One region of the uncultured Oribacterium sp. genome, then DNA from elsewhere that is predicted to be linked to it. Evidence: predicted binding sites of a transcription regulator. Region 1 holds the regulator's gene; each other region holds the start of a gene.
The links. The regulator Rex, encoded in region 1, represses fermentation and respiration genes when NADH is low (regulators of the CRP and FNR family bind a similar motif). The targets are predictions, from matches to a motif close to ATTGTTAANTANTTAACAAT.
Positions count from the first base shown of each region.

Region 2: the regulator Rex is predicted to act here: its motif matches at 5,892-5,911, upstream of RDQ32_RS04380 (glycerol dehydrogenase).
Region 3: the regulator Rex is predicted to act here: its motif matches at 3,000-3,019, upstream of RDQ32_RS07375 (flavocytochrome c).
Region 4: the regulator Rex is predicted to act here: its motif matches at 2,936-2,955, upstream of nox (H2O-forming NADH oxidase).

Region 1 is NZ_CABSXI010000072.1:439-8,092, forward strand. It holds gene RDQ32_RS09655 (methyl-accepting chemotaxis protein) at 1-1,870, shown strand, start outside; gene tkt (transketolase) at 2,131-4,113, shown strand; gene fsa (fructose-6-phosphate aldolase) at 4,138-4,830, shown strand; gene RDQ32_RS09670 (redox-sensing transcriptional repressor Rex) at 4,902-5,534, shown strand; gene acpS (holo-ACP synthase) at 5,531-5,896, shown strand; gene RDQ32_RS09680 (NAD(P)H-hydrate dehydratase) at 6,088-7,077, shown strand; gene alr (alanine racemase) at 7,174-7,654, shown strand, end outside.
Region 2 is NZ_CABSXI010000015.1:34,193-41,846, forward strand. It holds gene RDQ32_RS04360 (amidohydrolase) at 31-1,239, shown strand; gene RDQ32_RS04365 (DUF2442 domain-containing protein) at 1,236-1,475, shown strand; gene RDQ32_RS04370 (hypothetical protein) at 1,868-2,296, opposite strand; gene RDQ32_RS04375 (leucine-rich repeat domain-containing protein) at 2,391-4,436, opposite strand; gene RDQ32_RS04380 (glycerol dehydrogenase) at 4,689-5,786, opposite strand; RNA gene ssrA (transfer-messenger RNA) at 6,202-6,541, shown strand; gene rho (transcription termination factor Rho) at 6,679-7,654, shown strand, end outside.
Region 3 is NZ_CABSXI010000036.1:14,203-21,856, reverse strand. It holds partial or broken rRNA gene RDQ32_RS07395 (23S ribosomal RNA) at 1-67, shown strand, start outside; tRNA gene RDQ32_RS07390 (tRNA-Thr) at 130-202, shown strand; tRNA gene RDQ32_RS07385 (tRNA-Ile) at 345-418, shown strand; gene htpG (molecular chaperone HtpG) at 779-2,890, shown strand; gene RDQ32_RS07375 (flavocytochrome c) at 3,056-4,984, shown strand; gene RDQ32_RS07370 (IreB family regulatory phosphoprotein) at 5,197-5,463, shown strand; gene ruvX (Holliday junction resolvase RuvX) at 5,524-5,949, shown strand; gene RDQ32_RS07360 (DUF1292 domain-containing protein) at 5,951-6,217, shown strand; gene RDQ32_RS07355 (ribonuclease J) at 6,652-7,654, shown strand, end outside.
Region 4 is NZ_CABSXI010000038.1:13,317-20,970, forward strand. It holds gene RDQ32_RS07545 (glutamine synthetase III) at 1-443, shown strand, start outside; gene RDQ32_RS07550 (sugar phosphate nucleotidyltransferase) at 649-2,493, shown strand; gene nox (H2O-forming NADH oxidase) at 2,973-4,331, shown strand; gene RDQ32_RS07560 (N-acetylmuramoyl-L-alanine amidase family protein) at 4,511-5,611, shown strand; gene RDQ32_RS07565 (BMP family ABC transporter substrate-binding protein) at 5,923-7,654, shown strand, end outside.

The DNA.
Region 1 (7,654 bases):
GTCTTTGGCAGACAGCTTCGTAAATTTTCATAAAGAAGATGGCGAAGATTCTGCTCTTAGCGGAAAGAGCAAGCTGGAAGAAGCTACCGGAGCATTGACGGTTTCGGAGGCTGAGGAAGAGTATTACTTGATGAAAACCATGCAGAGCTTTGCAAAAAACAATTTGGGAATTGTGAGCCAGGCATTGCTCTTGGAGCCGGATGCATTTTCCAAGGAAAACAGCAATTACTCTCTTCGTTATGATACCGACGGAGACAAGTTCTCCATGGTGCCTTACGAGGTTTATGGTACACAGGATTTTTATAAGCAGGCACAGGAGAGCAAGACAGCTTCCGCAACTCTTCCTACGGAAAATCCGGATACCGGTAAGGGAAGCTTCTATATGACCGTTCCCATTCTGGACGGAGATCGTTTTTTGGGCATCGTAACCACAGAGATTTCCACAGAGGTTTTCAACGAGTTGGATATGAGTACACTTGGTTATGAAAATGTGTTCTTTGATGTTTTAGATAACCAAAACAACTTCGTTTACAGTAATAATCCGGATGCGAAGGGAAAGAACTTAGGAGACTTAATCGGTCAGAAATATAACGATATGCTGGTGGAAAAGATGCAGAGTAAAGAAGCATTTTTCCAAAGAGATGGCCAGGTTCGTTACTATGTACCTTTGCAAATCGAGGGTGTAGATTGGTGGGTGCAGACCGCTATGACGATTCCTCATTTTGATCAGGAGAAAAATCAGCTTTTATTTGCTTTGATTTTGTCCGAGGTCATCATCTTTATTTTGGTTCAGGTCATTAACTTTGTGCGGATTTCCAATGCCTTAAAGCCATTAAAGAAGATCAGCGAGGTCGGAAAAGAAGTGGCAGGCGGAAACTTTGATGTGGAAATTCATTATCCCCATAAGGATGAAATCGGAGAGCTTTCTCGCAGTATTTCCGAAGTAATCGGAAGAAGTAAGAAGATTGTATTTGACCTTAGAGACCGTTTGGATGCTATGGCAGGCGGAAACTTTACCGAAAATCTTGAAAGCGAAGAGTATGTAGGAGATTATGCACCGCTTCTGGAAAGCTTAAAGCATATTCAAGAGGATATGAACAGAACCTTACAGGAGGTTCACGCTTCTTCCGTACAGGTATTAAGCAGTGCAGAGCAGGTAAATACCGGAGCGCAAAGCCTGTCTCAGGGTGCTACGGAGCAGGCTTCCTCCATCGAGGAGCTGTCTGCCAATATGCAGGATATTTCTCAATCCATTCAGGCTTCTACAAAGACTGCAGGAGATGCTTACAAGCTCCAGGGAGAAGCAGGAGTTGCGGTTCTTCAGTCCAATGAGAAGATGGAAGAAATGCGTAAGGCCATGGACGATATTACCGCAAAGTCCAATGAAATCAGTAAAATCATTAAGACCATTGATGACATTGCCTTCCAGACCAATATTCTTTCCTTAAATGCGGCTATCGAAGCGGCAAGAGCAGGAGCAGCCGGAAAGGGCTTTGCCGTGGTGGCGGATGAAGTAGGAAACCTTGCCCAGAAATCCGCAAAGGCGGCACAGAATACCGGTTTACTCATTGAAGAAACCATTGAAGCTGTGGAAAAGGGTGCAAAAATCACCGAAGAAACTGCAGAATCCTTAAATTCCGTTTCCAAGAGTACGGAAGAGGTAAACACCTTGATCGAGAAGATTTCTGCCGCATCCAGCAAGGATTTGGAGGGTATCACTTCCTTAAATCAGGGCTTACAGCAGATTTCTTCCGTGGTACAGGCAAATTCCGCAACAGCAGAACAGAGTGCGGCAGCCTCCGAAGAGCTTACCGGTCAGGCCAATAAGATGAATGAATTGGTGGAGCGCTTCCAGTTGAAGGAAGAGTAAGAAACAAAAGCTAAAACAAAAGCTAAGATAAAAGCTAAGAAAATAGCTAAAATAAAAGCAAAATAACAGCTTAAACATTAAGAAACAGCCTTTATGGATATGGGCCTGAAAAAGGGAAATCCGAAGCCGATTTCAGCCCTGAATTCCATAGAGGCTTTTTTGTATTTTTAAAGTCCAAAATTCATAGACATTTTTTTTCCCTATGGTAAGATAGAAAACGTAATTTTATAAAGAAACGGTCAAGAGCTTAGGAGGAAAAAATGAATAAAGAGATTGAAACGAAGGCAATAAACAGTATCCGTATTCTTTCTGCAGATGGAATCCAAAAGGCGAATTCAGGACACCCCGGATTACCCTTGGGGGCGGCTCCCATGGCATATACCCTTTGGGCGAAACACCTTCATTTTCATCCTGAGCATCCGGAATGGGATAACAGAGATCGCTTCGTTTTATCCGCAGGGCATGGTTCCATGATGCTCTACTCTTTATTACATCTTTTTTCCTTTGGGCTAAGTAAGGAAGATTTAATGCAGTTCCGTCAATTGGGTTCTCTTACCCCCGGACATCCGGAATATGGTCATACCAAGGGAATCGATGCCACTACCGGTCCCTTAGGGGCAGGTCTTGCTATGGCGGTAGGTATGGCTATGGCGGAAAGTCATTTGGCGGCAGAGTTTAATAAAGAAGATTTAAAGCTGGTAGACCACAGAACCTATGCTCTCTGTGGAGACGGTTGTCTGATGGAGGGAATTTCCTCCGAGGCTCTTTCCCTTGCCGGAACCTTGAAGCTGGATAAATTGACCATCTTGTATGATTCCAACAAGATTTCTATTGAGGGCAATACGGACATTGCTTTTACGGAAAATGTGGAACAGCGTATGCAGGCCTTCGGTTTCAAGACCTTGACGGTTGAGGACGGTAATGATATCGAGGCGATTTCCAAGGCTATTGAAACCGCCAAGGAAGACTGTTCTGCCCCCTATTTTATTACCATTAAAACCCAAATCGGTTATGGCGTTCCTAAGAAGATGGGAAGTGCTTCCGCCCATGGAGAACCCTTGGGAGAGGAAAATATTAAAGAGATGCGGAAGTTCCTAAACTGGGAAGAGGAAGAGCCCTTCCTTGTACCAAAGGAGGTTTATGCCCACTATGATGCTTTGGTAGAGGAAAAGAAGACTTCCTACAGTGCCTGGGAGGAGTTAAGAGCAAAGTATGAGAAGGCCTACCCGGAGTGCTATGCCAAGTATTGTGCTTATCATAATCCGGGAAGTGCAGCCGCTCTTTTACAGGAGGAAAAGCTTTGGACAGCAGTGGAGAAGCCGGAAGCAACCCGTTCTTCCTCCGGAGAAGTGATTCAGATTTTAAAGGATTTGGTGCCGAATCTTTTCGGCGGTTCTGCAGACCTTGCCCCTTCCACAAAGACAGAAATGAAGGGAGAGGGATTTTATTCTCCGGAAAATCCTCTTGGAAAAAATATCCATTTCGGTGTAAGAGAGCTGGCTATGGCAGGCATTGCCAACGGAATTCTTCTGCATGGAGGACTTCGTTCCTATGTGGCGACCTTCTTCGTCTTCAGTGATTATGTAAAGCCTATGGCAAGACTGGCAGCCCTTATGGGATTACCCCAGATCTATGTATTAACCCATGACAGTATCGGTGTAGGAGAGGATGGACCTACCCATGAGCCAATTGAACAGCTGGCTATGCTGCGTTCCACTCCGAATTTCCGGGTGTTCCGTCCCTGTGACAGACAGGAGACTGCGGCGGCTTGGTTCTCCGCATTGTCCAGCACGGATTGTCCTACAGCTATTGTTCTAAGCAGACAGAATCTTCCTCAGTATTGTAAGGATGGAAGAGATGCTTTGAAGGGCGCCTATATTCTTTCCGGAGGAGAAGAGGAGCCTGAGTTAATCCTTATGGCCACCGGTTCTGAAGTAGAGCTGGCAGAAGAGGCAGCTAAGGTACTTCGCGGAGAAGGAAGAGCGGTTCGCGTAGTTTCCATGCCTTCCTTAGAAGTATTTGCTCTGCAAAGTCCGGAATATCAGGAGAAGGTATTACCCAAGTCTTGTAGAAAGCGTATTTCCATCGAGGCTCTTTCCACCTTCGGTTGGGGCAAATATGTAGGCTTTGAAGGAAAGAGTATCGGTCTGGATCGCTTCGGCGCCTCCGGTCCTGCCAAGTCCCTTTTCCAGGAATTTGGATTTACGGTAGAAAGAGTTGTGGAAGAGGCAAAGAGCTTATAAATTTTCTGTTCAAGGAGGAAAGAAATGAAATTTTATATTGATACAGCGAATGTAGCGGAAATTCGAGAAGCCTATGATATGGGAATCATTGCCGGTGTAACCACTAATCCTTCTCTCATTGCCAAGGAAGGTCGGGACTATCAGGAAACCTTGAAGGAAATTGCTTCCTTTATGGATGGCCCCATCTCCGGAGAAGTACGGGCGGACAGTGACACCGCAGAGAAGATGATTGCGGAGGGACGGGAGATTGCCGCCTTGTCCAAAAATATGGTGGTAAAGATTCCTATGACAGCAGAAGGTTTAAAGGCTGTAAAGGTGCTTTCCCAGGAGGGAATCAAGACCAATGTAACCTTGATTTTCTCTGCAAACCAGGCGCTTTTGGCAGCCAGAGCGGGAGCAAGCTATGTTTCTCCTTTCTTGGGAAGACTGGATGATATTTCCTCCGACGGTCTTATTCTGATTCAGGATATTATGGATGTTTTCAGCCAGTATCCGGAGCTGGAAACAGAAGTGATTTGCGCTTCCGTAAGACACCCGATTCATGTTTTGGAATGTGCAAAGACCGGGGCGGATATCGCTACTGTGCCCTTTAAGGTTTTAATGCAAATGATTTCCCATCCTCTGACAGATCAGGGAATTGAAAAATTTAAGGCAGATTATGCGAAGGCATTTCCAACGAGATATCGCACGCTTGCGAGCGACACTCGTTATAAATAAAGAATTGACATCTTTTTCACAGCACAGTATAGTAAAAAATGCTGTGAAAGATGACAATTTATGAGGGGACTATGGAAAAAAAAGGAATATCCCAGGCGGTAATACAACGTTTACCCAGATATTATCGTTACCTAGAGGATTTAATGGATCAAAAAATTGATCGTATCTCTTCTTCGGAACTATCCAAAAGAATGCATTTGACTGCTTCCCAGATTCGACAGGATTTGAATAACTTCGGCGGATTTGGACAGCAGGGCTACGGTTATAATGTGAAGAATCTTCATGAGGAAATCGGGAAGATTCTAAATATCGATCGAGAGCATCCTATGATTATCGTAGGGGCCGGACATTTGGGCATTGCCTTGGCCAATTATACGAATTTTCGTAAAAGGGGCTTTGTCCTTCGAGGAATTTTCGACTCCAACCCCAAGCTTTGGGGAGAGAAGGTAGGAGATTTAAAGATTGCGCCTATGGAGGAGATTGAGTCGGTGGTAAAGCAGTACCACATCCGCTTGGCTGCTATATGTATCCCTAAGGATGTGGCTGTACCGGTGGCGGAGAAATTAATTTCTTACGGCATTGACGGTCTCTGGAATTTTGCCCATGTGGATTTGGAAGTACCGGAGCATGTGGTGACGGAAAATGTTCATTTGTCAGAAAGTCTTATGCGCCTGTCCTACCGTGTCTTCGAGGAGCGTTCATGATTTTGGGAATCGGCTGCGATATATTGGAAATTGCCCGTTTAGAAAAATTAGTAAAAAACAATTATACCCATAGGGTATTCACAGAAGAAGAACGCCGGCAAAGTGAGGGAAAGCTCTCTCGCTTAGCCGGTGATTTTAGTGTAAAAGAAGCGGTATCCAAATGCTTCGGCACCGGTGTCAGAAGCTTTTCTCTTTTGGATATTGAAGTGCTTAGAGACAGTCTGGGGAAACCCTATGTGAAGCTCTACGGCGGCGCGGAAAAGATTTTTCTGGAAATGGGAGGAAAGTCCCTTCATGTCAGTATCAGTAATACCGGAGATCTGGTAATGGCTTATGCGCTTATGGAAGGAGAAGGCTTTTAGATAATGCAACGAGAGTTTGATACATGCTAAAAGATAGAATGAGATTTTGATAACTTCCAAAAGATATGATGAGATATACAATCGAAAAGATATGATGGAATTCTGATAAAATCGAAAAGATATGATGAGAGTCTGATGAATTCTATAACTGCGGTAAAAATCTTACAAAAGAGGAACAGGATGGCTTCAAAATGAAAATTTATATTCCTAAACGAAATCCGGCTTCCCATAAGGGCTCCTATGGAAAATGTCTGATAATTGCGGGAGCGGAGGGAATGGCCGGAGCAGCTTATTTTGCGGCTCTGTCCGCCTATCGTACCGGTACCGGGCTGGTGAAGCTGTGCAGTGCAAAGCAAAATTGCGGTATTTTACAAAGCTTAATTCCGGAAGCCATTATTCTGTCTTTTCCGAAGGGAAAGGAGAATTTCCAAGAATTGGAAAAGGCGATAGAATGGGCGGATTTTCTGCTGCTTGGTCCGGGAATGGGCACAGGGAAAGAGGCAGAAGATCTATTGCGTTTGGTTTTGGATAAGGGAAGGGCTCCTTTATTGATTGATGCGGACGGACTCAATCTTCTTTCTCGGAATTCTGATTTGCAAGCTTTGGCAAAATCCTATGGAAGGAAATCTCTTTTATTTTTAACCCCTCATCTTATGGAGTTTTCCAGACTTTCCGGGAAAAGCCTTACAGAAATCGAAAATCGCGGAGGAGAAATTGCAAAATCCTTTGGAAAAGAGTACCATTGTATCTTGTTGTTAAAGTCTCACGATACCATGGTGATTTCTCCTGATGGGGGGCTTGTCTATCAAAGGAAGAGAAGCTGTGCCGCCCTAAGCAAGGGAGGCTCCGGAGATGTATTTGCCGGAAGTATAGCCGGAATTTATCTGATATTAGAGGAAGAAGCTAAGCGGAAAGCAAAGGCTGATTTATCTCAGACTGCATTTTCTTTAGAGGGCTCTAATGAGAAAAACTCTGATGTGGTAAAAGAAGATAGTTCTGTAATGCCAATAGAGCAAGGATGTAAAGCGGCGATTTTGTCCTGTGAGGCGCAGATTTTAGCCGGAGAGCTGGCTGCCAAGGAATGGGGAGAACATGGAGTCCTGGCTGAAAACATTGCTAATGCCATGGGTAAGGCTCTGAATCGTTTGGAAGAGCAGGGATGCTCAATAGACCAAAGCTAAAACAGGGAAGACAAAGAGTGAATCAAGAAATCTGACAAACTAAGAAGAAGTAAATAAGACGGTAAAAGAAGACGGTAAAAGAAGGTAAAGCAAGAAATGTGTTTGGGAAGAGAAAGCTACGGCAGAACCTATGCGGTAGTGGAGTTAAGTTATTTACAGGATAATATCAAGGCAGTGAAATCCCATCTTCGGAAGGGAATGCAGTTTTGTGCCGTAGTGAAAATGGATGCCTATGGTCACGGAATCGTGGAGGTAGCCAGAGCCGTAGAGGAAGAATGTGCTCTCTTTGGGGTAGCTACCATTGAAGAAGGAATTATATTACGAAAGGGAGGAATTACAACCCCCATATTAATTTTGGGAGTGGTTCCCAAGGGGCAGTACAGAAGTCTTTGGCACTATGATATTATGCCCTCTCTGTTTACCAGAGAGCAGGGAGAAGCTCTCTCCGCTATTTCCCAAAAGGAGGGAAAGAGTCTGCCCTGTCATTTGGCTTTGGACACCGGAATGGGAAGAATCGGCATTCAGGTAGAGAAAGAGGGCGCTGTAGAGCTGGGACTGGAACTTTTCTCCCTGACCG
Region 2 (7,654 bases), on a different contig from region 1:
CAATCTAAGGGTAAGGACGGAGGCGAAACAATGGATAATCATAAGAAAGTAAAAAATAGAGAGGACATTCAAGCGTATATACCGGAGGATTTTCAAGAAGAGCTGGTGAAGCTTCGCCGGTATTTTCACGAACATCCGGAGCTTTCCTGGCAGGAATATCATACTCAGGAAAAAATCATGGAATATCTGAATAAGCTGGAAATCCCTTATAAAAAATCCTGTAAAACCGGTGTCATTGCCACCATTCAGGGAAAGAAGTCTACAGGAAAGGTCATCGGAATCCGGGCGGATATTGATGCCCTTCCGGTTACGGAGCTTTCGAACTGCCCTTGTAAATCCAAGACGGAGGGCTTGATGCATGCCTGCGGTCATGACACTCACATTACCATCCTGCTGGGAACGGCGAAGCTTTTAAAGCAAATGGAAGAGGAGCTCACGGTCACCGTAAAGCTTTTGTTCCAGCCGGCGGAGGAGTGCATTGAGGATAGCGGAGCCGGTTATATGAAGGAGGATCCGGAAGCATTATCCTGCGATCGGATGATTGCTTTGCATATTTGGAGTAAGCTGCCTGCAGGGACGGCCTCTCTTCGTTACGGTGCGGTGATGACGGCTACGGATACCTTTGACATTTTCGTAAAGGGAAAGGGAGGACATGGCGCTCTGCCTCATCAGACTGTAGATCCCATTGTTGCCGGTTCTGAACTGGTAATGTCTTTGCAACGCATCGTGTCCAGAGAAATCAGTCCCCTGGAGCCGGCAGTACTCAGCGTCACATCCTTCAGCTCCGGTAACGCCTATAACGTTATTCCCGGAGAGGCTCATTTAAAGGGAACGGCCAGAACCTTTAACCCGGAGATTCGTAAGCAGTATCCGGAGATTCTAAATCGTGTGTCAAAGGGTGTGGCAGAGGCTACAAGAACGGAAATAACCGTTAACTACCACCTTGGGCCGCCTCCCATGATTAACGATACAGCCTGTGTGGATACGGGAAGAAGAGCGGCGACGAAGGTCTTTGGGGAAGAAAATGTGCTGGATTGGGAGCCCCAGATGGGAGGAGAGGACTTTGCCAAGTTTAAGGCACCGAAATGCCTTCTTTTCCTTGGCGCCGGCTTCCCTGAGGAAGAACTTCGTTATCCCCAGCACAGCCCCTATTTTGCAATAGATGAAAACGTCTTAAAGCTTGGAGTGGAGTATTTTGTAGAGTATGTGCGGGAGTATCAGAAGGAGCTGCTTAAATGATGCATAAAGTTAAAGCAGTAAGTGCACTTCCAAATTTTTGCCTAAGTGTTCAATTTGTAGAAGGGATTACGAAAAAATATGATGTAAAACCCTTATTTTCAAAATGGGCTGCTTTTAAGGCGCTACAAGAAAACCCTAAGTTATTCTCTGATGTGGAAGTTGACGTGGGAGGGTATGGAATCATTTGGAATGATGAATTAGACTTATCTTGTGAGGAACTGTTTAAGAATAGTTAATCCGTACAAATCCATTTGAGGACATTAAGAAATATAGACAAAGATTAAGGAATAAAATGTACTTACAAAAGTACAACTAAGAAAAAGGTTGTGAGATCTGACAAGATAAGCGAATGATGCAGTAGGAGGCTACAATGGGGGCAACCAGAAGAGACCGCCGTTTCTTCGGAAAAGCACGTCGAAGAGAAGGACTGTAAGAACTGATACGATGAAGCGAGTGATGCAGTATGGGGCTGTAATGGGGACAATCTGAGCCCGCCGGTACTTACTGAAAGCGAGCAAAGCGAAGCTTGAGGTTAGTACCGCTGCGAAGGCGAGGTTAGCGGGAGCGTGTCTCCATTACAGCCCCATACTGCATCAGAGCGAATTTTTCGATTCTTACAGTCCTTCCTTCAATACTCTTTGGAAAGATATTTCACCCCCACGCCATGCTTTCGTAAAGCCTCCTTTAATTCTTCCAGATACATCTTGCCCTTTTCGTTATTTGTAATGGTGAAAAACTTATGCAGTCCGGACTTTCTCAGAATTTGAATAGCATAATATCTTCCTCCATGAGGGCTATGGATAGGATCCACATGGACGGCACGCATCTCGGAAAAGGGAATGGCACGTTTTCCGATACAGCTTAAGCCCGCATGAATATAAAGGGTATCTCCCACGATATGGTAGGGGGCAGAAAAACTGCCCCCTGTTCGTAGAATTGTTAGACGACGAACAAGCCATATAATCGCACTAGATAGTAAAAATACTTGAAAATAAAACAAGATAGAATCCTGCATTATGTATTCCATGCCTTCCAAAAAATATTGCAAAAAGTTCATATTTCTCCTTTTTTATATTGACTTATTCATATCCAGATGTCTTTAAAATCCAAATGCCTTCATAGTCCAAATGTATCAGTTTAGAAGCATTATCTCATTCCAAGTTATCCACCACCTCTACCGTATCCGGTAGGATCTCCATATTGGCAATGGAATTTCCGGACAGCTTTACCTTCTTTAAGTTAGGGAGATTTCTTAGCATACTGATATCGGAAATGTAATTGTCGGAGATATCCAGCTCTTCGATAGTATTTAGTCCTTCCAGACAATCCAGACTTTGCAGTTTGTTTCCGGGAATCATCAGTTTTTTTACTGCCTTAAAATGAGACAGATAAGCTTTGGCATTTTGATCAAAGTTCCTGCTGTCATCATCTACATTGTGAATCTCCGCCTTTTCCAGGGCTAGAATTTCCGTACTGTTGTCGTCTTCCATTCGACTTAAGGAAAGACTGAGAACCGGACCATCCGCTACATTACTGTCATCCTCAGGATAAAAGTACATTTCTCTTACCCCGATATTGGAAAGGGCTTTCGTGTAATCCTTATAGCGATCCATAGGGGTTCCCAGCATGGTAAGACGTTCCAAAGCGGGAAGCTCCCGCAATGCATTTCCCAAGTCCGTATCTACCAGCCCGGTGATTCCGCGTCCTACAAAGCTTAAGTCGGTCAGGGAATTCATTCCTCGTAAAATGTCGGCACTGTAATCGGACATATAGTTTCGAATCGTCAGCTTCTTTAAAGAGGGCATGTGGGCGATTTTATCCAAGTCCCAAACCAAGAGATTCGCTTCTTCCAATGCTGTTAAGCCGTGTAAATCCGGAATATCATAGTTATGATAGTCAATGTATAGTTTTTGTAAAGAACTTAATGTAGACAAAGCATTTACATTTTCCACATCATGGCAATCCAGATATAAGCTGTTTAAGGAAAGATGATTGGCCAGACCATCTAAGGAAAGGATAGGTAAAGTATCTAAACTCAAGCTCTTTAGCTTGGGCATGTTTTTTACAAAATTTAAATCCTTTAAGCTTGTTATGTTTTTCAGCTTGAGATTTTCAAGCTGAGGCATACCGGATAAAACGCTGACATTGTCCAAAGGCTCTTGATAAGGTCCGGTAATGGAAAGATCGGTACAGTTACTAAGAGAGGAAAGGGGAGAGAGATCTAAAACAACGGCATCATTTCCGATAATATCCAGGGTCAAGCGTTTTAAACCGGGAAGGTTTCTTAGGAAAAGAAGACCACCTTCATAGTCTTCATCTACACGAACGTCAAGGGATTCCAGGGAAGTGAATTCACTCATGATTTTTTCTATATTTATCTCAGAGTTCTCTTGAGAAAAATATAAACTTAAAACATTGGAAAAATTAACACCTGAAAGTCCTAAAATCTCCTCAGGATGAGGAAGAATCCTACTTAAATCACCGGCATAGATAGCATGTTCGGCATAATATTTCAAATTATTCAGATTTTTCAAATCCTGCTTATAGTTCGTATTATCATAGCTGAAGCTTATATTTTCACCTAAATTAAGGCTGACTAAGCCCGTAAAAGCCTGAAGGCTGGATTCGTCGATGGAGTCTGTAGAGGGGAGGGAAATGGTCTTTTTTTCTAAAGCATTTCCTGCTTCATCTACGCTGTCAGCATAAGAAAATACCCATTGTTCAGCGGTATTGTCACTTTTTCCCGATTTTTTTTGGATATCCAAATATTGAATGGAGGCATAGTCCTCAGGAGTCAGTTCCGAGACGGGCTTATTGAAGGCCTGTTCCACAAAGCTGATTACAGTGCTGTCCTCCGGCGTAGTGCAGTAGCTTGGACTTGCTACAATGGAGGTGGAGGAGTCGGAGCTTTTATAGAAAAGTCGACTCAGGGAAAGGAAGATAATAATACTTGGTAAAAATAGAACTGCAAGAAGAATCCCTAACAGATATTTTGGGGATTCCTTTTTTGGGGGAGCTGTATAGGGCGTATTATAGTTTACTTTGTCAATATGGATGTTTTGTGTGATATCCGGTTTGTGAGGCTCCAGGTAAATCTTGGTATTACAAAATTTACAGCTCACAAAGCCTTCCTTCATTCCTTCCGGAATATCCAATGTGCCGTTACAATTAGGGCATACGATTTTTGTAAGTTTCATAAAAGCTCCTGATTTTATTTTTTAATTTTCCCTATCAATTTACAATATTTAATATGGAGATTCAAGGGGATAGAAAAGGATTTTTCTTATCCAAATAGAGAGTTTTCTGCTTTTCCTGCTTGGATAAATTTCCTTTGTGGAGATAAAAAATAAGCACATTGATTATCCCAATGTGAGGGATAATCAATGTGCTTACGGGAACCCGATTTTTACGGGATAAAATTCAAAGAAACTAATATTGTTCTAAGGCGTTTAACAGCCACCCTTTTTCTTTTTTCCCAAGGCATCTGCCGCAATCATGGCATCATAAAGCTCTGTTTCCGTTACATCTCCTGCCAGATTATGGATGGTTTCTCCGGGAACACAGGCATTTTTGGCGATGGTGTGGAGGTCTGCATCGGAAAAATCACCCAGCTCTGCCAAGGTAATGGGAAGTCCTACGGCAACGCAGAAATCTTGAACCTCCTCAAATTCCTCCTTCTTTACACCCTCCAGACAAAGCTGTACCAGAGTACCGAAGGCTACACAATTTCCGTGGGGAGCGCTGTGACCGCCTAAAGAAGTAAGACCGTTGTAGAAGGAATGGGCAGCGGCAACATTTACATTGTCAGCTCCTACGCCGGAGAGGTAAACACAGGCTTCAATGATGTTTTCCAAGGCCTTGGTGACTACATGATTTTCACAGGCCAGAAGAGCGGCTTCTCCGTATTTCTTCAGGTTATCGTAGCAATACTTGGCAAGCACCATTCCTGCTCCGGGAATTCCTGCATTTTCCAAACTGGGAGACTCGGTACGAAGAGAAGCTCTACCTTCGAAATAGGTTCCCAGCGCATCTCCCATACCGGCAATCAAGAAGCGAACCGGTGCGTTGGCGATTACGGTGCTGTCTACCAGAACACAGTCCGGATTGGTGGGATAGAAGAGGTACTCCTTGAAGGAGCCGTCATCGTGGTAAATCACGGAAAGACCGGTACAGGGCGCATCGGTGGCTACAACGGTAGGGATAATGACGATATGCTTCTTCTCGTAAAAGGCTGTTGCCTTCGCCGTATCCACGGCGGAACCGCCACCTACACCAACTACGGTATCAATTCCCTGTTCCTCTACGATTTTCCGCATTCTGGCAATTTCCGATTCACTGGAAATGCCTCCAAAGATTTCATAATGACGAACTTTATCCGTTCCTTCGAAGCTTTTTTCTAATTTATCATGGCAGGCTTCATAGGCGCTGTGGGAGCAGACAAAGAGGTAATTCTTTCCCATATACTCTGTTTCCTTACAGAAGGAAAGCAAAGCGTCTCTACCCTGAACATATTTTAGCGGATTTCTCATTTCTCTAAGCTTTTTCATTTTGAACCTCCTTGGCATCTCCCTGCAATTTCTTTTCTAGACTCTTTGTACAACTTAGTCCATAGCCTTTTGAACTGCTTTTGGGTAAAAGTGTTCTGAAAAGGAATGGTTATTTATTTAACAATCTTATTGTAGCACGGAAGAGGAAAAACAGAAGGAGAAATTGTAGATTTGTCTAATATACAGGAGATATTGCTTTTTTCTATGAGTAAATAGAAAAATATCTGCTAAAATCTTTCTTCAAACCATTTTCTTTTCTTTCAAAATGATGGAGAATCAAGAATAGGGTAAAGATTTTGTCAGTTGATAAAGAAAGCTAAAGAAATCAATATAGAGTAAAGATTTTGTCAGTTGATAAGAAATAAAGCTTATCCTTTACAAATAGCTATTTTCCTCGTACAATAAGACTGTTTTAGGGCTTGTACCGGTTTCGACGGGGATGATGCAGCTTTAGAAGCTATCCGAAAGAAGTCGCGTTAAACTTCAAACTTAAATTTAAACGCTAACGATAGTTACGCATTAGCAGCCTAAGCGCTGCTGGCCAGCCTTTCTGCACTCACACGGGAAGATTCTGACCTCATTTTTGTGAGAAACGACTGTTGCGGTTCCTCCCGCGACCGGGCGTATTTAGAGGATACCGGTTAGGACAAGACGTGCGCATCTTATCCTAGTGGGGAATCTTGAAGCGTACTATGATAGTAGAAGGAGAGGGAATTCGTTTTCGGACATGGGTTCGACTCCCATCAGGTCCATCCTAAACACAGGGAGGAAATCTTTTCGGATTTCCGTCCCTCTTTTCTTATCAGGGCTTCCCCTGAATCAAACTTCCCGGCTAATTCATTTTAATAAAGTAATTCTATAGTATTTTTCATTTTCCATCGAAGGAGTATTTATGCCAAGAAAAAAATCCACGGAGATTCAAGAAGAACTGTTGCTGACTGCTACGGAGGAGAGCAAAGCCGGTACAAAACCGCGTAAAGCCTCAACAAAAAAGAAAGATGCATCCTCACCGGTGCTTATCGAAGGGGAAGAGCAGAGTGCTGAGAAAAAAACACGAGGCAGAAAAAAAGCTTCTGTAGAGGCTGAGTCTGCTACAGAAGAAAAGGCGACAGTGAAAGAAAAAAAGACTACAGTGAATGAAGAAAAAAATGCTACAGTGAACGAAGAAAATAATGCAGAAAAAAAAGAGAAGACTGTAGCGAAAAGAGGTAAGGCTGAAACAAAGAAAACTGTAGCAGTGAAAACGGAAGCAAGCAAAGTAAAAGAAGCTGTTTCTCATGAGTCTTATGAAGAAAGCGCCCAAAACCCTGAGGTTGGAGAAGAGTCTTTGGAAAATGCTTCTCAGGACAATGTGCCTAGAGAAGAAGTTCGTAGAGAAGGCCCCAGGGACACGGATGCCAAGGAAGCACATGGAATCCTGGAGGTTATGGCTGACGGCTACGGTTTTATTCGTTCCGAAAATTTTATGCCGGGAGAGCAGGATGTCTATGTGAATTCCCTGATGATTCGACGTTTTCATTTGAAAACCGGAGATATGATTTACGGCTATGCCAAGTCCAGGAATCCCCAGGAAAGATACAATGCCCTTCTGTATATTGAAACGGTCAACGACCTGCCGGTTTCTGCCATTTTCAGAAGACCGGATTTTGATAAGCTTACACCCATTTTCCCGGATGAAAGAATCCATATGGAAAGAGAAGGGAAGAGAGTGCCTACCTCTTTAAGAGTGCTGGATCTTTTGGCGCCTATCGGAAAAGGACAGAGAGGAATGATTGTTTCTCCTCCCAAGGCGGGAAAAACCACGCTTTTAAAGCAGATTGCCCAGTCTATTCTGAAAAATCAGCCGGATATGACCTTGATGATTCTTC
Region 3 (7,654 bases), on a different contig from region 1:
AGGACTGAGGTGTAAGTGTAGCAATACATTCAGCTGACAGTTACTAATAGGTCGAGGGCTTATCCAATGCGTCTGGTTTTTGTCTAAATTCTAGGAAGAATAATTAAGAGATATGTGGTTTACAGGTATGCCGATATAGCTCAGTTGGTAGAGCAACTGATTTGTAATCAGTAGGTCTTCGGTTCGAGTCCGAATATCGGCTTAAGCCTAAGCGTAGCTTAGGCTTTTTCTATCTTATAAGTTAAACAGATAGTTTGTATTTCATTTAGCAGGTATGGATTTTTTCTGTCTATAGATTTCTTAACAACTTGCTAAAAAGGATAGATTTTCTTATAATCATTTACGGAACCGTAGCTCAGTTGGTTAGAGCACTCGGCTCATAACCGATCGGTCCAGGGTTCGAGTCCCTGCGGTTCCATGCAGAACAATGCATTGCATTGTTCTTTTTTTTATTCTTAACGAGTATCGCACGCGTAGTGTGCGATATCTCGTTTATCCGGTTAATCTTATGGACTCGGTTTATCTTATAGCGCATATAGTGATTGATTTTATAGTGCGTATAGTGATTGATTTTATAGTGCTTAACTAGATAAAGAATGAAACTCTAAAAACTATAGAGAGAATGCATGAGGAAAAAATGAATAGATGAATTATTAGCACTTATACTTGATGAGTGCTAATAATTGTGCTATACTACTCTTGTTTGTTACTCCGAAAGAGATATAGGAGACATAAGGTTTATCTAATTAAATTTTATATAGTAGAAGAGAGGTATTTTATGGAAAAAAAGGGATCTTTATCAATTCATAGTGAGAATATTTTTCCCATTATCAAGAAATGGATGTATAGCGATCAGGACATTTTTGTTCGTGAACAGATTTCCAATGCTACCGATGCGGTAACCAAGCTGGAAAAGCTTGCTCTGATTTCCGAATGGGAGAAGCCGGCAGACTATAAAGGTCGGGTAAGCGTTATTGTGAATCCTGATGCAAAAACCATTTGCTTTAAAGATAACGGTATTGGCATGACGGAGGAAGAAGTTGAGAAGTATATTACCCAGATTGCTTTCTCCGGTGCAGCGGATTTTATCGAAAAATACAAGGATAAAGCTAACAGCGATCAGATTATTGGGCATTTCGGTCTTGGATTTTATTCCGCATTTATGGTAGCGGATCGGGTGGAAATTGAAACCCTTTCCTATAAAAAAGATGCGAAGCCTGTTCATTGGTCCTGTGATGACGGTACGGACTACAGTATGACGGAGGGCAGTAAGTCTTCTCACGGTACGGAGATTACCCTTCATTTGAATAATGACTGTTTAAAGTATGCCAATGAATGGGAGATGCGTTCCATTATTGAGAAGTATTGTTCCTTTATGCCGGTTGAAATTTATCTGGAGAAGCTTCCTAAGGACAGCCAGGAAATCTTGGCATCTGAAAAGCTTCCGGAGGATCTTGTCTTGGAAGAGATTCCGGAGAAGCTGGAAAAGGACGAGAAGGGTGAGGAGAAAAAAACGGAGGCAAGGCTGAAGATTGAAAAGCGTCCGGTGCTCTTAAATGAAATCCATCCGCTTTGGGGAGAGTCTCCTTCCACAGTGACGAAAGAGCAGTATTTGGATTTTTATCGGAAGACCTTCCATGATTATAAGGAGCCTTTGTTCTGGATTCATTTAAATATGGATTATCCCTATCATTTAAAGGGAATTCTGTATTTCCCAAAGATTAATTCTGAATACGAATCCATTGAGGGCACAATTAAGCTTTATAACAATCAGGTCTTTATTGCGGATAACATTAAAGAGGTAATCCCCGAGTATCTGCTTCTTTTAAAGGGTGTAATTGACTGTCCGGATCTTCCGTTGAATGTATCTCGTTCTCAGCTGCAAAATGACGGGTTTGTCAAGAAGATTTCCGATTACATTACGAAAAAAGTAGCTGAGAAGCTTTCCGGTTTATGCAAGACGGATCGGGAGAATTATGAGAAGTATTGGGACGATATTTCTCCCTTTATCAAGTATGGTATTCTTAGAGATGAGAAATTTGCAGAGAAAATGAAGGACTATATCCTGTTTAAAGATCTGGAGGATAAGTATCTGACTTTACCGGAGCTTAAAGAGAAGAAGGACGATTCAGAAGCAGCTTCCGAGAATGCCGAGAATAAGAAAGAGAGTCAGCAGAAAGATAAGCAGGCTTCCGATGGAAATATAAATGAAAGCGGTTCAGAGACACAGTCCGAGGATGGGGAAAAACAGGAGGAAAAGGTCCAAAGAGTCTACTATGTTTCTGATGCCTTGGCCCAGAGTCAGTATATTCGTATTTTTAAAGAGCATAAGAAGGAAGCAGTATATCTTACGGAAAGAATCGATTCCGCCTTTATTACTGAATTAGAGGCGAAAAATGAAGGGCTTCGTTTCCAAAGAATCGATGCGGACTTCCAGGAGGCTATGCAGGAGAAGCTTTCCGAGGAGGAACAGAAAAATCTTCATAGTCTTTCAGAAAAATTGGAAAAGAGCTTCCAAAAGAATCTTGCCAAGGATAAGTTGAAGATTAAACTGGAAAGACTGCTGTCCAATACACCGGCTGCACTACTGTCTATTTCCGAGGAATCCAGAAGAATGCAGGAGATGATGAAAATGTATGCCATTTCCGGCATGCCCATGGGAGAGCTTCCACTGGAGGAGAGTCTGGTGTTAAATGAAAAGCATCCTTTGGTGGATTATCTTCTAAAGCATGAGGGGCTTTTGGAAACAGAGGAAGGAAAGCTTCTTGAAGAGCAGATTTACGATCTTGCCCGCATTCAAAATGCCAGTCTAAACGGAGAAGAAATGAAGCAGTTTGTAGATCGCTCCGAAAAGCTTCTTTTACAGTTCGTAGAGGAGAAAAAGGCTTAAAAGAACTGTATTCTTGCCTATATATTGTGAATTTGTAAAAATTGATAGAAACTCGCGGAAAATATGGTTTTTTCCGCGAGTTTTTGCTAATAGTCAAAATAGAAAGATTTATGTTATAAATATAACGATGCAAGAGTAGGAGTTTTATAGGAGTAGAGGAGTAGTATGAAAAACGAGAAATTTTTATCTTACTTGGTGATTTTCGCCGGCATTCTCTGCGCTGTGATTTTAGGGATTCGTTCTTGGAATACAGAACAGGCAAGAAAGGTGGATGCTCCGGATACGGCAAAGACACAGAAGGTTACAGTAGCCGGTTTCGGAGGAGACATGACATTGGAGGTCACCGCAGATGCGGATAAACTGTATGGGGTAAATATCTTAAGCAATTCTGAAACCCAGGGTATCGGAAGTAAAGCAGTGGAAGCTCTTCCGGCTTTAATGGTGGAACAGCAAAGCTTTAACGTGGACGGTATTGCAGGTGCAACCGTATCCAGCACGGCTCTCCGTACCGGTGTAGAGCAGGCTATTAAGGAAATGGGCTTCTCTACAGATAAGTTTAGTACTCCCAGCGGTGGAGGCAGCAAAGCAGAGCCGGAGAAGGACCGGAATCTGGAAGCGGATGTGGTAGTTATCGGTGCCGGCGGGGCAGGAATGATTTCCGCTATTACCGCAGCGGATTTGGGAAAATCTGTTGTGATTTTGGAAAGCCAGGCTATGGTGGGAGGAAACTCTATCCGTGCAACCGGAGGTATGAATGCGGCAGCGACCAAGTGGCAGAACGAGAATCCCTTTGAAGAAGGAGCAGGAGTAGAGAAAACTCTGGCAACAGCTACGGAAAAGTACAGTGACAATGAAACCATTACCGCCTTAGCTGCCAAGGTAAAGGAACAATACGCCGCTTATCAGGCCAATCCGGAAGGATATTTTGATTCCGTAGAGTTGATGGAATTGGATACCATGGTGGGAGGAAAGGGCAAGAACAATCCTACTTTGGTCAAGGTATTGGCTGAACAATCCGGTCCGGCTATTGATTATCTTGAAAAATTAGGAATGACCATTCATAATGTAGGTTCCTTTGGAGGAGCTTCCGTAAAGAGAATTCACCGTCCTGTGGATGAAAACGGAAAGGTGATTGCAGTCGGTTCTTACATGATTCCTATTTTAGAGGAGAATCTGAAAAAACGGGATAAGATTACCTTACTGACTTCCGTAACCGCGGAGGAAATTACCAAGTCAGAGGATGGCAAGATTTCCGGTGTAAAGGCTAAGGGAAGCTCCGGCAACTCTGTAGAGGTTAAAGCTCCTGTGGTTATTGTGGCTACCGGCGGTTTTGCAGCTAATAAGGAGATGGTGGAAAAGTACCAGCCAAGCTTAAAGGGCTATATGTCCACAAATGCACCCGGTGCTTTGGGACAGGGAATCACCATGGCGGAAGCTGTTGGAGCGGACACCGTAGATATGGATCAGATTCAGATTCATCCGACTGTTACTACTACGGATGCCCATCTGATTACAGAGGGATTAAGAGGAGACGGCGCTATTCTGGTGAACCAGGAAGGTCTTCGTTTTACCGACGAGGTAGGAACCAGAGATGCGGTATCCAAGGCGGAGATTGAACAGACCAATTCTCAGGTTTATCTGGTGCTTGATAATAAGATGGTGGAGAAATCCGCAGTCATTCAGGGCTATATTAAGTCCGGATATACCGTGACCGGTGAAGATGCCAAGAGCCTTGCCAAGGCTATGGGGGTTCCCGAGGATGCCTTAGAAAAGACCATTACTGAGTGGAACGAAAGTGTAGCAAAGAAAGAGGATAACGCATTCGGAAGAACCAGCTTTGCGGACCCACTGGATACAGCACCTTTCTATGCTATTAAGGTGACTCCCGGCGTGCATCATACCATGGGAGGACTTCGCATCAATGAAGTCACCGAGGTTTTGGACAAGAACGGCAATGCAATTCCCGGACTTTTTGCGGCAGGAGAAGTTACCGGAGGAGTACACGGGGCTAACCGTTTAGGCGGAAATGCTGTTGCAGACTTTACTGTCTTTGGAAAAATTGCAGGAGAATCCGCAGCAAAATTCCAGAGCTAATAGAAAAATTCCCTAATGCATCGATACTTTCCGAAAAATACATTGATGCAGGGATAGGAAAAAGAGGCTAAAGAACTTATTCTTTGGCCTTTTTTTGTCGTCATATTGTGTAGGAAATCATGGGGACTGTAAAAAGAAAGTAAGGAAAGCGGACTTGCGAAATCGATAAAAATGAGATAGAATAAGGCAAGTTTTGAGAGGGACGTGTTTTTATGAATAATGAGATGAACCATACCCAGATTATTAAACCGGTGCAGAACAGTTTGGCGGCATCAGAGGTATTAAAGGAAGTTTATACAGCGTTGACAGAGAAGGGCTATAACCCTATTAACCAGATAGTGGGGTACATTATGTCCGGAGATCCTACCTATATTACCAGCTATAAGGGGGCGAGAAGCCTGATTAATAAGGTAGAGCGGGATGAACTCCTGGAAGAGTTGATGCGGAATTATGTAGAGAGTAAATTAAAAAAGTCATAAGCTTTTTTGGTCTGTCTGGAGTTCCGGAGAGACCTTTTCTTCAGTTTCAGTAGGAGTAGTATGCGGATTTTAGCATTAGATTACGGATCCAAAACAGTGGGGCTCGCCATCACTGATCCTTTGGGTATCATTGTTCAGCCTCTTAAAACCATTTGGCGGGAAAGAGAAGGAAAATTACGAAAGACCGTAGAAGAAATTCAGGAAACTTGCAAGGAATATCAGGTGGAAGAGTTGGTTCTGGGTTATCCCTGCCACATGGACGGTAGTGAAGGAGAAAGGGTAGAACGGGTTCTGGCCTTTCAGGAAATGCTTAAGAAAAAAATAGAGCTTCCCATACATTTGTATGATGAAAGGCTCAGTACCATGGAAGCGGAAGGTATTTTGCGAGAAAACGGAGTTCCCAAGGATAGACAAAAGGAAGTTTTAGATCAGGTAGCTGCTCAGGTAATTTTAGAGGATTACCTTCGAAACAGAGAGGAAGGGTAAAATGGAAGGCGGAAGAATTCGTTTACGTTCAGAAGAAGATGATTTAGAGTTGGAGATTTTGGAGGAGACTGTGGTACAGGGGGTGACCTATATTTTGGTTACCGATGCCAAAGAAGGGGAAGACGGCGTTTGCTATGTGATGAAGGACACATCCGCGCCTGAGGACGAAGAAGCAGACTTCAGTTTTGCGGAGGGAGAAGAGGCGGAACGCATTATGGATATTTTCGCAGAGCTGCTTTCCGGAGAAGATATTACCATAGAAAGATAGCGCCATAGAAAGACGGTGTCATAGGAAGACGGAATTGGGATTGGAACTCCTCTTTAGTTAGGGCAGGGGAATACCCGAAGGAAAATGGTAAGCAAAAAAATACAAATGCAAAGAAACATACATAAATACAAATGAATATAGACTAAGAAAGGAATAGAATGAAAGAAGGAAATAACGGAAATAGCAACAACAGTGAAAAGAAGAAGGTAGAAGGGGCTCATCGTATCGTAAACGTTCATAAGAGTCAAATTGGAAAATCCAAAAATACCGATGGGAAGAGAAATTACAGAACAGCTAATGCCAGAGCAACGGCGAAGCAGGAAAGCAGGATGATGAACGTGCCAACCCCAAGAAAAAATCCCTTAAGACCCAGAGGCAGGGAGGAGGATAAGCCGGTTTACAGTCCGGAGCATTTCCCGTTGCTCACCGGAACCATGGAGGTATCGGAGAGTAAGGCAAAGGGAAGAAAGCCCAAGCACAGTTTTCAGGGCTCTGTGAAGGTAATTCCCTTGGGAGGACTGGATCAAATCGGTATGAACATCACTGCCATTGAGACAGAGGATACCATGATTATCGTGGACTGCGGATTGGCCTTCCCTACAGACGATATGTTGGGAATTGATTTGGTTATTCCGGATATCAGCTACATCAAGTCCAAGATTCATAAAATGAAGGGCTTTGTGATTACCCATGGCCATGAGGACCATATCGGCGCGTTGCCCTATGTATTACAGCAGATTAATGTGCCGATTTATGCCACAAAGCTCACCCTGGCTTTGATTCAGCGGAAGCTTGTGGAAAACGGTTTGGATAAGCTGGTGAAGATGAAGACCATGAAGTTCGGTCAAACCGTGAACTTCGGAGATTTAAAGGTGGAATTCGTAAAGACCAACCACTCTATTCAGGATGCGGCTGCCTTGGCGATTACCACTCCTGCCGGTGTGATTATCCATACCGGAGACTTTAAAGTGGATTACACACCTGTTTTTGGGGATCAGATAGATTTACAGCGCTTTGCAGAACTGGGAAAGAACGGCGTTCTGGCTATGCTTTCCGATTCCACCAACTCTCAAAAGCCAGGATTTACCATGTCGGAAAAGACAGTGGGAAGAACCTTTGATTTGATTTTTGCAGAGCATCAGAATAGCAGAATTATTGTGGCAACCTTTGCCTCCAATGTGGATCGTGTGCAGCAGATTATCGACACTGCCGCAAAGTATAAGAGAAAGGTTGTAGTGGAGGGACGTTCCATGGTGAATGTTATCTCCGTAGCTTCAGAGCTGGAATATATCCATATCCCGGAAGGTACCCTCATTGACATTGAAAACTTAAAGGATTATCCGGATGAGCAGACTGTTCTGATTACTACCGGTTCTCAGGGAGAGTCTATGGCGGCTCTTTCCCGTATGGCCAGCGGTATGCATAGGAAGGTCAGCA
Region 4 (7,654 bases), on a different contig from region 1:
AGACAGAGCTTAGAAGCCGAGAGCTGGTGGAATACGAACATTACAGTAAGGTGATTTCCATTGAGGGAAGAGCCATGGTGAACATTTCCGGAAAACAGATTATTCCGGCAGCGATTCGTTTTGTGCAAAATCTGGCAGAATCTCTGAATGCCGTTAAAGCCGCTTCTCCGAAGGCCAGCACCTATGCCCAGGAAAAGCTGCTAAACCGGGCTTCTCAGTATTTGGAGGATATGGAAAAGGCCAGAGAAAAGCTTTTGCAGCATTTGGAAGAGGCTGCGGAGGTTTTGGAGGAAAAGGAAAAAGCCTTTTTCTTCCATAAGGTGATTACCAAGGATATGGCAGAGCTGCGAGAGCCGGCAGATTTACTGGAGACTATTATGGATAAGAGCCTATGGCCTTTCCCAAGCTATGGAGACCTTTTATACGAAGTTTCCGAAATTTAAAGAGCAGATGGTGAAAGTGGAGCCCCATAAAATAGCATAAGGGGATGTGAAAAATCATTTTTGCATCCCCTTATGAATAAAAATAAATTCAAAAAATCGTAAAGTAGTACAGGAGATATTTTTCTTTTTTTCTATTATAATGTTCATAATATGACGATATATAATCATAATGAACGTTACTGCCTAGCATAGAAGAGGAGAAAAAATGAATTCCTGTACTATTTTATTGAGAAATATGATGGAGCATCCGGAGTACAGCCAAAGACAATGGGCTGAAGAAACAGGAATGTCCCTGGGAAAGGTGAATCAGTGTATCAAGCATTGGGAAGAAGAGGGCTATCTGGAAAAGCAGGAAGGAAAGGGAGAGAAGCGGAATCTCACGGAAAAAGGAAAGGCCTTTTTGCAGGAGCACAAGGTGGATGCGGCACTGATTTTGGCTGCAGGCTTCGGCTCCCGCTTTGTTCCTCTAACCTATGAATGTCCTAAGGGACTGCTGGAGGTTTTTGGAGAAAGAATGATTGAGCGGCAGATTAAGCAGCTCCATGAGGTGGGAATTAAGGATATTACCATCGTGGTAGGATATTTGAAGGAGAAGTTTGACTACCTTGTGGATGCTTATGGTGTGAAGCTTTTATATAATCCGGAGTACTCAACGAAGAATACCATCGGAACCCTATATCATGCCCGTAAAGCGGTGGAGGGGAAAAACTTTTATATTCTTTCTTCCGACAACTGGATGCGGGAAAACATGTATCACAGCATTGAACCGCTATCCTGGTATGCGGCAAGCTACATGGAAGGAGAGACCAAGGAGTGGGTTTTAGACTGCGGTAAGGACGGACAGATTAAAAAAGTGGAAGTAGGCGGAGAAGACGCCTATTGTATGTACGGTCCTGTATTCCTGAAGAAGGAATTTTTCTCTGCTCTTCGCCCCTTTATAGAGGAATACTACCATAGACCGGGGACGGAGGATTTTTACTGGGAGGATGTGCTCCGTTTAGAGTTAAAGCATTTGCCTCCAATCTATCGAAATGAGCAAAAGGACGGACAGATTTATGAATTTGAAAATTTAGAAGAGCTGCGTCTTTTTGATGAAAAGTATAATGACCATTCCGGCTCGGAAGCCATGGAGCTGATTTCTTCGGTTTTTCGGATTCCGGAGCGGGATATTGTAAAGCTTCGCTGCCTAAAGGCGGGAATGACCAATAAATCCTTCCTTTTCAGTATCCATGAGGAAAGTGAAAATAAAGACTATGCCGGAAAGGATTTCATTTGCCGAATCCCCGGAGTGGGAACCGGCAAGCTGATTAACCGAAGAGAAGAAGAGGAAATCTACAGCATCGTAAAAGATCTGGAGATTACAGAGGAGCTTCTGTACTTTAATCCGGAAAACGGCTATAAGATTTCCCGCTACTATGAGGAAGCCAGAAATGCAGACTTTTCCAAACAAGAGGAAAGAAGAGCCTGTATGAAGCTATTATTAAAGCTGCACGAAGGAAAAAAAGAGGTGAATCACGCCTTTTCCCTGGGAGAAAAAATCCAATATTACGAGGATATTTGCCTGGAAGGAGGCGGAGAAATCCCATACCAGGACTATGGAAAAATCAAAGAAGGGATGAAAAGGATGCTTCAGTTTACGGAAGGAACGAATCCCCCCCTTTGCCTTTGCCATATCGATGCGGTGCAGGATAATTTTATCTTCACTAGGGAAGGGGTGAAGATGATTGACTGGGAGTATGCAGGTATGGCAGACCCCTTGCTGGATATCGCCATGGGAGCAATCTACTCCTATATGGATTTTGAAGAGGCAAAGCAATTTTTGAAGGATTATCTGCAGGTTGCGAAGGCGGAAGGAAAAGAAAAACCGCTGATCCTTAGCAGAAGAACAGAAGCAGATTTGGAGAAACTACTGATTGCCTATATGGGATTATCAGGACTGCTATGGAGCCTGTGGTGTGCTTATAAGATGAGAAAAGGACAGGAATTTGGAGAATACAGTCTGAAAATGCTTAGATACTTCAAGGATGCCAAGAAGATTTTGGGAATTTAGAACCTGAATCGTTTTTAGATTTGAAAGCCATGAAGCTAGACTTGGCAATAAAGTATAATCTCAAAAGTAGCCATTCAGTCATTAGCTCAAAAGTCTTAACTCAGCCATAAGCCTAAAAGTGGCGAAGCCACTTTTATAAAAAGCAGCCGATGCAGATTTTTGCTCATAAGCTAGCTTATGGACAAAAATCCGTATCGGTTGCTTTAGCATTCCTACGGAATGCGTAGGCTTATGGCGTGCAGCCCGAATGCGTAGGCTTATTATGGCGTACAGCCAACGCAGGCTTAAACGTATATAATTCATGAGTTTATAAGCTGCACAGGCTCAAAAGAGTACTGCCTACTCATTCTTATAACGCCTATCCAAATCGCCGATAAGAATAAGAACAATTCTTTATACTATTTTCACTTTTATTCTCCACAAAATAGTATAAAATAACTCTATTGCTAAAAAAATATCAAAATTCAAGGAGGAATCCCATGGCAAAAACAATACTAGTAGGAGCTAACCACGCAGGAACAGCCTGCGCAAACACCATTTTGTCTTATCCCAATCAGGAGCTTACCATTTATGACCAGAACAGCAACATTTCCTTTTTAGGATGTGGAATGGCACTCTGGATCGGAGAACAGATTCATTCCGGAGACGGCCTGTTCTATGCAAAGCCACAGGACTTTCTGACAAAGGGAGCCAAGGTAAATATGGAGTCTCAGGTACTTTCCGTGGATTATGACAAGAAGACCGTTAAGGTACAGCTTAAAGACGGACAGGTGATTGAAGATCACTACGACAATTTGGTTTTTGCTACAGGATCCATCCCCAACAGAATCCCGGTAAAAGGCTTTGATTTAGAAAATGTGCAGATGGTAAAGCTTTACCAGAACGCTGCGGAGGTTATTGAAAAGCTGAAGAATAAGGGCGAATTCAAGAAGGTATGTGTTCTTGGAGGAGGCTATATCGGTGTGGAGCTGGCGGAAGCCTTCCAGCGTCTTGGCTTGGAAGTAACCTTAATCGATATGGTGGATCGTATTCTTGCAGGATATTTTGATGCTCCCTTCTCCGACGAGTTGAAGAACAGAATGGAAGAGCACGGCATTAAGCTTGCTTTGGGTGAGAAAGTAGAAGAGTTCTTAGGAGAGGGTAAGGTATCCGGCGTTAAGACCGATAAGGGTGTATATGATGCGGATATGGTAATCTGTGCAGTGGGCTTCAGACCCAATGCAAGCCTGGGAGCGGACCACTTAAAGTTGTATCAAAACGGTGCTTATCTGGTAAACAGAAAGCAGCAGACCAGCGATCCTTCCGTTTATGCCATCGGAGACTGTGCAAGCCTTTATGACAATGCAAGAGGCAGAGAAAACTATATCGCCTTGGCGACCAATGCGGTACGTTCCGGCGTTGTAGCAGGCCACAACATCTGCGGAACTCCTGTAGAAAGCTTAGGCGTTCAGGGCTCCAGTGCTTTAGGAATCTACGGCTACAAGCTGGCATGTACCGGACTTTCTTTAGCAGCGGCGGAGAGAGAAGGTATGGACGTATCCTACGAGGATTACGAGGACACCCAGTTCCCTGCATTTATGGAAGTGGAGAATCCGAAGGTGAAGATTCGTATTGTTTACAAGAAGGAGGATAAAAAGATTGTGGGTTGCCAGTTAGGTTCCAGCTACGATGCAACTGCCATCATTCATTTCTTCTCTCTGGCTATTCAGAAGGGCCTGACCATGCCGGAGCTTCCTTTGGTGGATCTTTTCTTTATGCCTCACTTCAATCAGCCCTATAACTATGTCACCAGAACAGGATTGAACTGGCTGAATAAGGAATTAGGCTTAAAGAGCTAAGAAACATCCTTAAAAACGGAAAAAATTCTTATAATTGTTAAGGAAAAGTAAGAGCTTAGTATAGAAATTTGAAAGCTTGCTATGCTATAGTTTAGAAAAGACGAAAATAGGCAGTTTTCTATAGGAGAGCTGCCTTTTTCATAGACTTATATAGAATCCGTTTTAAAGGGAGGAAGATTATGAAACTGGGAAAGAAATTCGGCATAAAAGCTTTGGTACTTGGGCTCTGTGTAGCCAGCCTTTCGCTGACAGCCTTTGCGGCGGGATGGGGACAGCAGGACGGAAAGTATTACTTTGTGGATCCTAAGACCAATCAGAAGGTTAGCGGAAAGTGGATTCATACATCTTCCGGATATTATTACATTGGAGCCGATACCTATATGGTAACCGGCTGGAAGAAGATTAATAACTCCTGGCACTATTTTCGTCCATCGGGTCTTATGGTAACCGGTTGGAGAGAGATTGATAAGCAGTGGTATTACTTAAAGACAGACGGTACCATGCAGACCGGCTGGTTGAAGCTGCAGAAGGATGGAAAGGATGTTTGGTACTATCTGAAGGCTTCCGGTGTTATGGCCAAGGGATGGAGAAAGATTTCCGATAAATGGTATTATTTCCGTCAGGAAGACGGCTCTTTGGTTATGGGACAGTGGCAGAAGATTTCCGATAAGTGGTATTATTTCGGAAATGACGGTGCTATGCAGACCGGATGGTTACAATTAAACGGAACTTACTATTATCTTTCCGCAAGCAATGGTAATATGGAAACGGGCTGGAAGACGGACACAGACGGCAATAAGTATTATTTGGATCCTTCTAACGGAAAGATGGCTAGAGCTTGGACCAAGATTGAGAACGTTTGGTACTATTTCCAGGATAACGGTAAGATGGTGAAGGGATGGCTGAAAGAGAAGAGCCATTACTACTATTTACAGGACGGAAAGATGCTCAGCAATACCACCGTTAATCTGGAGGGAAGGGACTTTAGCTTTAATGAGCACGGTGTTTGCACCTCCGATATTTCCAATGTAACGGCTACCGAAGCCAATGCGAATACCGACAATACCAACAATAACAACAATAATAACAACAATAATGTAGGCCCCGGAGGAAATAGCGGTAATACTCCCGGAGGTGACAGCAATAGCCAGAGTAGTCCTGCAAACGGAGACGGCCCCAGCAGTAACGGTCCCGGTGGAAGCAATTCCTCTTCCTCTACTCCCGGCGGTGCACAGGGACAGGGAACCATTCAGGAAGGCAATACCCAGGGACCACAGTAATATAAAATTGCCTTGAGTCCGATAGGACTTTTTGTCCGGAATTCTCTATAGAATTTTTGCTAAGCACTTAAAAACAATGTTTACTGTTAAAAAGCAAAATAAGAAATACTACTTCTAAAGAATAGGTCTGAAGAGGGGAGCTTCGAGAGTTACCCTTCTTCAGACCTATATTAAATGGAAGATTTTTACAGAACTATTCTTTATAAAAAATTACGCCTGTATATTGCCGCAAAACAAGGAACTTATGCTAAAATATGGCAAGAAATTTACTCGTCAGGAATCGCTTTATTGTTTCTTAGAGAGGAGTAGTCATGATAGAGGATTATTTAGAAGCCAAAAAATTAGGAGACAGAGCCTATAGAAATGCTCTTTTGACGGGGCAGTATCCTTATTTGGAAGCTTTGGATGATAAATTAAAGGATGAAGATATTCAGGGAGAGAACCGCCTTGGTGTCTTGGAAATACCCTTGGAAGATATTGTAGGAACCAAAACCACCGGAAGACAGCAGGCCTTTGCCAAGAATTTCATGCCGATTTTAGGGGCAAAAACGGAATTTGCCTTTAAATGGTCGGCTCTTTATGACTCCGTCAAGGAAGAAGGCGTTCGGGAGCCTATTTTGGTTTATGAATATATGTACAATTTTTATGTACAGGAGGGAAACAAGAGAGTTTCCGTCAGCCGCTTTAATGAAGCGGTTTCCATTCCCGCTACAGTAATTCGTATATTACCGAAGCGCACAGAGGAACGGGAAAATAAGCTGTATTATGAATTTGTGGATTTTTATAAATGTACCGGAATCTACAGAATTCGTTTTTCGGAGCTGGGAGCCTATGACCGGCTTTGTCAGGTAATGGGGAAAAAACCGGGAGAGCTATGGGAAGAGGAGCTTTGCCGAGACCTTCGTGCGGCCTATTCTCGTTTTGCGGAGCTCTATATGCAAATGGGTGGAGGAAAGCTGGGAAATACCATCGGAGATGCTTTCTATGTTTATCTTACCGTCTTCGGGATGGAATCTATTTTGCATAACAGTACGGAGGAAATAAAAGAAAATATCGAACGTCTTTGGAATGAATATAGAAAATCTGTCGGAGACGTGGTGCTGGTACAGAACCCTGAAGAAGTGAAAAAAGTCAGCGGTTTTATGGACCTGTTCCAGAGCGGAAAGCTTTATAACGGAAAGCATCCTCTGAAGATTGCTTTTCTGTATGAACGAACGGTACAGGATTCCACCTGGGCCTACGCCCATGAGCTGGGACGAAATTACATTATGGAGAAGTTCCGGGGCTTGGTGGAAACGAAGATTTTCGAGTCCTGTAATACGGAGGAGCGTATTCAGGACAGTATAGAAGAGGCTATTCATTGGGGAGCGGAGCTCATTTTCACTACAGCCAGTTTGATGGCTCAGGTCAGTATCAAGATGGCTCTGGAGCATCCGGAGACCTCTATCCTGAATTGTTCGGTAAATACCTCTTACAATTCCATTCGTACTTATTATGGAAGAATGTATGAAGCCAAGTTTTTGATGGGAGCTTTGGCGGCATCCATTACTGATGGAAATGATTTAGGCTATGTAGAGCAGTTCCCGCTGTACGGAACCATTGCCAATATCAATGCCTTCGCTATCGGCGCCCAGTTTATCAATCCCTGGAGCAAAGTACATCTTTCCTGGAGCGGCTTGCAGGACGGAAACTGGAAGGAAGAGTTTCGGAAGCAGGGAATCAAAACGATTTCCGGACCGGAATTTGCAAAACCCACGGAAGTCAGCAGAGAGTTCGGACTGTATATCAGAGAAGAGGGAGAGAAGGTCTTTAATGTGGCGGCTCCGGTTTATGACTGGGGAAAGTATTATGCTTTGATTTTGCAGTCGATTTTAGAGGGCTCCTACCATGCCAACAGTCTAGCCAAGGCTCACAATGCCTTGAACTATTACTTCGGGCTGAAGGAAGGGGTTATTGATATTATCCTTTCCCGGGATTTAAGCTATGCTTCTAAAAAGTTGGTTTCTATCCTAAGAAAAGAAATCGTAGAAGGAAGTCTTGCGC